2 regions of the Rhizobium skierniewicense Ch11 genome follow, and region 1 is predicted to be linked to the other one. Evidence: predicted binding sites of a transcription regulator. Region 1 holds the regulator's gene; the other holds the start of a gene.

Region 1 (3,418 bases):
TGTCGGCTCAGGAAAGCAGGGATTTGCAGAATGTCGATGACAGGCGCGACAATGGCGCACTGCTCCTCCGTGTGAATGTCTGACAGAACCGGAAATCCGAACTGCTCTTTCAGCTCCGCAAAGACCTCCAGCGCCTTATCGATGCCAATGCCACGCTGTCCCGACAGAGATGTGCGGTTGGCCTTGTCGTAGGAAGACTTGTAGACCAGCCCGATCCCAAGCCTGCCGCAAAGTTCGGCGAGGTTTTCCGCAATCATGAAGGCATGATCACGGCTTTCCATCTGGCACGGCCCGGCGATGAGCGAGAAACGCTTCGTGTTGGAAAAGGTTACCTGCCCGGCTCCTTCGCCGACGACAACATCAAGATTGTTGCGAACGCTCATCATAACTCCTCGAAAGCAAATATTGCGCCTTGGCCGGAGGCTGGCTGAACCAGCACCCGAGCGCCCTTACGCGTGTATGCAACGCCATTAGCAGCAAGCACGGCTGCTGTCACGGCGAGATCGGACACGGAAAAGACAATTGCTTCACCGTTCAACCCCGGACCGATACGTTGCTGGGATACGTCAAGGAGATGCCGGGCTGCTGCCTGTGTAACGAGCCGAAGGCCAACGTTCGATGCCTGGAAATAAAGTTCTTCCTCATCTCCGCCAACGGCCTTCGCTTCGAAAACCAACTCTATCAGGCGCTCAAAGTTGCTGGGTCTGTCTGCACTCAGCACGACCTCACGAATACCGATGACGCCGTTTTTGTGGCCCTCAAGATCGGAGCGATCAGCCGGAAGTGCTGCGATGCGCTGGCACGAAAAAAAGAAGACATCACTCACGTTGTCGCCTGCGAAGGCCAGTCGAAAGCTCGCCTGCGAGGTGTTGCCATCCGGCAATGTCACGGGACGACTGAATGAGAATGGATCCCCGCCGGATAAACCTGCCGCAACAAACTGCTCATGATCCGAATCGGCATTGTCGCTCTTGGCAACAAGGGCAGATATTCCGTTCGGGCCACGCTTATCGCGAAAGCGTTTATCCCTTGAGACGAAGGCGATCCCGCTCACGGCATTCATCGAATACGTATCGGCATCGCTGATTGCCAATGGCTCCAGATAGGTTCCATCCTTCAAAAAGACGCAGGCGTTCTCTGTGCCGAACGGATGTTTGGCACGCGCAGAGACGGTAAAACCGAGCGCTGAAAGGCGTTCACGTGCCTCCTTCAGGCTCGAAACCGGCAGGACAAGGTGATCGATGTCGCGAGCCATTTGAAAATCCACATCCGTTTATCGGCGACAAACAACGCCGTGTTCCTATAACATTTCCTACAGGACGATGATGTCACGCGCAAAGACACACAATAATAGGAACTTTACAAAATTTTAGGGGATTGCAGAACACATATGGAACATATAGTGTCTGTTCTGTATTTGTTTCGCGAATCTTCGCCTCGAAATCCAAGGGTATTGTCCATGCTCACGCGCAAACAGCAGGAATTGCTTCTCTTCATTCATGAACGGATGAAGGAATCGGGCGTGCCCCCCTCCTTCGATGAAATGAAGGACGCACTCGACCTCGCCTCGAAATCCGGCATTCACAGGCTGATAACAGCCTTGGAAGAACGCGGATTCATTCGCCGACTACCCAATCGTGCCCGGGCGCTCGAAGTCATCAAGCTTCCTGAGTCCTACACTCCCCCAGCAAAGCCGCCACGCGGGTTTTCACCAAGCGTGATTGAAGGCAGCCTCGGCAAATCGAAGACAGTCGAGCCGCCAGCACCGGCAAACGACGCCCTGTCCAACGCCGTCAGTGTTCCTGTCATGGGACGCATCGCAGCAGGCGTTCCCATCTCCGCCATTCAAAACAATACGCATGACGTTGTCGTGCCCATGGATATGCTGGGTTCAGGCGAGCATTATGCGCTTGAGGTCAAAGGCGATTCGATGATCGAGGCGGGAATTTTTGACGGCGATACTGTCATTATTCGCGACGGAAGCACAGCAAGCCCCGGCGATATCGTTGTTGCGCTCGTGGATGATGAGGAGGCGACATTGAAGCGTTTCCGCCGCAAGGGCGCATCCATTGCATTGGAAGCTGCAAACCCGGCGTACGAGACACGAATTTTTGGACCGGATCGTGTAAAAATCCAAGGCAAGCTGGTCGGTCTCATTCGTCGGTACCATTGAGCACATCGCATGGTTTGGGTCGCGAAATTCTCTGGCGTTTTCTCGCCACAGCGCGGCTTCCGCTGCGCTGATTTCGTCTCAAATTGCTGCTGATTGCTGGAGCCTTGATTTTGATGGTCGCGGGAGTGCGATTTGCGCCGCGTTATCCCGTCACGTTACCGCCGGTATGTTGGCGATGACCTTGATGTCATGAGCCGCATGACGATTGCGCTTCCAGATGTTTTTCAGTGATGTGTTCATGATGGCCTTTGACCCGGAAGTCGTGTCGAAGCACCCCTTTTTTCAGTCTCGCATGGATTACCAAGCATCAAATAAATTGAAGTCTTCCATCTCGTAGGCCCTCTGTATCCATCACATGACCTGCGGTAACACGGTTCTTCAACAGGGGGCTTCGGATGTATCAGCTTTACATAACCAATAAGAACTACTCTTCCTGGTCCTTGCGGCCCTGGGTCCTGATGGAAGAACTTGCTATACCGTTTGAGGAAAAGCTGGTGCCGTTTGGGGAGACTGTTCACGACTTCCAGTCGTTCTCGCCAACAGGCAAGGTCCCATGCCTCGTTGATGGTGATCTTACGATTTGGGAATCCGTTTCGATCATTGAATATTTGGGCGAACGACACCCAGGTGTTTGGGCCGATGACGCGAAAGCACGCGCTTGGTCCAGGTCAGCGGTTGCGGAAATGCATGCGGGCTTCTCGACGCTGCGCAACCAGCACCCCATGTGCGTCGGTCTACGGATCAAACCAAGCCAGATCACCGGGAGCCTCCAGCATGACATCTCCCGCATCGATGCTCTATGGCAGCAGGGCCTTTCTGAGTTCGGAGGTCCATTTCTTGCTGGACAGACCCTCACGGCGGTTGATGCTTTTTTCTGCCCTGTTGCGTTTCGGTTTCAGACTTATGGAACGGGTTTGTCGGAGAAAAGTGAGACCTACAAGCAATTGCTGCTGTCTCTTCCGTCCATGAAGAAATGGGAAACAGCGGCACTGCAGGAGGTTTGGCGCGATGCCGAGCATGAGGCTGAAGCGAGAGCATCTGGAGAGTGGCTGGAAGACTTGCGCACCAGATAGGTAAATGATCGGAGCGGGCGCCTATTGGCTGACAGACAGCATCTGCTGGATATGATCAGGCAATGCGTCATCGTAGCTTTTGCTACGCCAATCGTAGCTGCGATGCATCGTCCACAACCGGTTCTGTCCCTGCATCGCGGCTTTGGCACGCGCAACAGGCCGCCCCTGCCCT
Region 2 (3,418 bases), on a different contig from region 1:
AACCGCACCCTCGATGGTCTGCGTCACCTCCTGGTCGATGGTCTGTGGCGACGCGCCGTCATAAGTCGTGCGCACGGTGATAACCGGACGGTCCACATCCGGCAATTCACGCACATCGACGCCGACGAGCGCAGCAAGACCGGCGACCACCAAAAGCGTGTTGATGACGGCGGCGAGAATGGGACGACGAACGAAAAGCGCCGTTAAGGCGAGCTTGGAATCGGTTGCACCGGTTGGCGTCTGCTCCGTCATTGGCTGGCGACCTCCGGTGCCTTCTTCTGGTCCGCAGTACGGACCGAGCCGCCCTCACGCACACGCTGCAAACCTTCGATAACGATTGGTTCGCCTTGGACCAGTTCGGCCTTGACCAAAACGGAATCCGGGTTGCGCTGAACGACCTGAACGCGAACCTTGTGCGATTTGTCATCCTTCACGCGCCAAACATAGGAGCCTTCGGCATCCCACTGCACGGCCAGAGGATCGACAGAGGGATAGTTGTCGCCGGTAAATCCCATGGTCACGGCAAAGGACATGCCTGCACGCAGATCGTCATTGGCATTCTCGAACACGGCACGAACGCGCACGGTGCGGCTCGCCTCATCAACGCGGTTGTCGACAGCTTCGACCTTACCCTTGAATGTCTCGCCGGGACGCGAAATCGACGTCGCTTCCACTGGCATGCCGACCTTGATGGCTGTGGTGAAGCGCTCGGGTGCCCAGAAGTTAACGAGAATTTTCGAACGGTCATCAATGCTGACGATGCTTGTCTGTGTCGTTGCATTGTCGCCGACATTAATCGCCACAATCCCGGCGATACCATCGATCGGCGCAAGGATGTTTCGGCGCTTGAAATTCAGCTCGGCAGTGCTGACTGCAAGCTTGGCGGCTTCCTCGGCAATCTGCGCATCGAGCACATCCAGCCGTGCAACGGAACGCAGATTTCGGTACGAGGTCGATTTCTCAACGGCACTTCTCAAAGACACCTGTGCCTTCTCACGCTCGATGACCTGCTCGTCATCGTCGAGCCGCGCCAGCACGTCACCTTTTTTGACACTCTGACCTGACGAAACCAGGATTTCGGAAATCAGACCGGATGCCTGTGGCGTCACCACCACGGACTGAATGGCCTCGCCATTGCCGATGGCGTTCAGTCGGTCGTTGATGGTGCCCACCTTGACAGGCGCTATCGAAACAAGGGTGGCGCTATTGCCGCGTCCACCGCCCTGTCCGCGCCCTGCCCCACCGCCAGCGGGTGCGGAACCGGCTTTGGCCGCAGGTTGTTCAGGGCTCGCAAGTCCCGCTTTCGCAAGCACGTTTCTGCCATCGGGCGACATAAACACCCATAGACAGACGCCAGCACCCACAACAGCCAGACTGACACCGACCTGCTTCCAAACCTTCATATAATTCTCCGACGTGAAACTCTTCGCTACCGCGGATCAACAGACTGCGGCCCCTCTCATAATTACCCGCAGTATCCGTGCTTGCCTGAAACAACACAACGCACAAATTCGTTTCTTACATAATGGTAATTTACGACGCTTTTCTATCGATAGCCCCGTTTGCAACCTCTCATAGACGCATCGATGAGCACTAACGCAACGCTAATATAGAAAATGCCTTGGAATGGGCGCTTTGCCGGTTGATACCGGAATAAAAGCAGAACACGGTTCTGGCCTTTCACCGCCGAATCACTACATTGGGCCTCATGAGCAATAGTTTCGACGATATGCCGTTCTTCGACGAAGAACCTTCCGAGCCTCGCCGCCAACCTGCAACCTCTGACCAGGCGGGCGGTCTGGGAATTGCCGCGCGCGCCATGGCCGCCCGCGATCAGGGACGCGCGGCACCGGATTACCTCTCCGGCCTCAACCCCGAGCAGCGCGAAGCTGTCGAAACGCTGGAAGGGCCCGTTCTGGTTCTCGCGGGTGCGGGCACCGGCAAGACGCGCGTGCTGACCACGCGTATCGCGCATATTCTCGCGACCGGCCGGGTCTATCCCAGCCAGATCCTCGCGGTGACCTTCACCAACAAAGCGGCGCGCGAAATGAAGGAACGTATCGGCGTTCTCGTCGGCGGCGCGGTCGAAGGCATGCCATGGCTCGGCACCTTCCACTCCATCGGCGTCAAACTGCTGCGCCGCCATGCCGAATTGATGGGTTTGAAATCCGATTTCACCATTCTCGATACCGATGATGTCGTGCGCCTGTTGAAACAGCTCATCCAGGCCGAGGGTCTGGATGACAAGCGGTGGCCTGCAAAACAGTTTGCCGGCATGATCGACGGCTGGAAAAACAAGGGCCTGACACCGCCGGAAATTCCGGAAGGCGACAGCCGCGCCTTTGCCAATGGCAAGGGCCGTGAGCTTTACGCAGCCTATCAGGCACGTCTAAAGACGCTGAACGCCTGCGATTTCGGCGACCTGCTGCTTCACCCCATCACCATCTTCCGAAATCACCCCGATATTCTGAAAGAGTACCATCAGAAGTTCCGCTACATTCTGGTGGACGAGTATCAGGACACCAATACCTGCCAATATATGTGGCTGCGGCTTCTGGCGCAGCGCTCTAAGGGCCAGCCGCAAAACGTGTGCTGCGTGGGTGATGACGACCAGTCGATCTATGGCTGGCGCGGCGCCGAGGTAGACAATATCCTGCGTTTCGACAAGGATTTTCCCGGCGCAAAGGTCATCAAGCTGGAGCGCAACTATCGCTCCACCGAACATATTCTCGGTGCCGCCGGTCATCTGATCGCCCACAATGAAGGTCGCCTCGGCAAGACGCTGTTCACCGATCGCGCCGAACCGGATGATGAAAAGGTCGTTGTCCACGCCGCATGGGATTCGGAAGAGGAAGCCCGTGCCGTCGGCGAGGAAATCGAACAGCTTCAGCGCACCAAGCATCCGCTCAACAACATGGCGATCCTCGTGCGCGCCTCGTTCCAGATGCGAGAATTCGAAGACCGCTTCGTGACACTGGGCTTGAACTACCGAGTCATCGGCGGTCCGCGATTCTATGAGCGTCTGGAAATCCGCGACGCGCTGGCCTATTTCCGCCTTGTCTGCCAATCGGCAGACGATCTGGCCTTCGAGCGCATCATCAACACGCCAAAGCGTGGTCTGGGCGACACCACCGTGCGCAACCTGCATGATTACGCGCGCGCCCGCGACATTCCCATGCTGGCCGCCGCCGCAGACATCATCGAAACCGACGAGTTGAAGCCCAAGGCGCGCAAGGCGCTGTTCGACGTCGTCCAGGATTTTCGTCGCTGGCAGGGTCTGTTGGAAAACACCGAGCACACGGTGCTGGCCGAGCAAATCCTCGATGAAAGCGGCTACACCGCCATGTGGCAGGCGGACAAGACCGCCGAAGGTCCAGGCCGGCTGGAAAACCTGAAAGAGCTTATCCGCTCGATGGAA

What was found. Region 1 encodes LexA, which represses DNA repair genes until DNA is damaged. Its sites were predicted from a motif close to TGTTCNNNNTGTGTTCNG; they were not measured.
Region 2: the regulator LexA is predicted to act here: its motif matches at 1,650-1,667, upstream of EKM04_RS14770 (ATP-dependent helicase).

Annotation. Positions count from the first base shown of each region.
Region 1 is NZ_RXPG01000011.1:102,484-105,901, reverse strand. It holds gene kdsA (3-deoxy-8-phosphooctulonate synthase) at 1-383, opposite strand, end outside; gene EKM04_RS11240 (VOC family protein) at 383-1,255, opposite strand; gene lexA (transcriptional repressor LexA) at 1,460-2,173, shown strand; gene EKM04_RS11230 (glutathione S-transferase family protein) at 2,569-3,246, shown strand; gene EKM04_RS11225 (ComEC/Rec2 family competence protein) at 3,268-3,418, opposite strand, start outside.
Region 2 is NZ_RXPG01000021.1:107,935-111,352, forward strand. It holds gene EKM04_RS14760 (efflux RND transporter permease subunit) at 1-252, opposite strand, end outside; gene EKM04_RS14765 (efflux RND transporter periplasmic adaptor subunit) at 249-1,403, opposite strand; gene EKM04_RS14770 (ATP-dependent helicase) at 1,709-3,418, shown strand, end outside.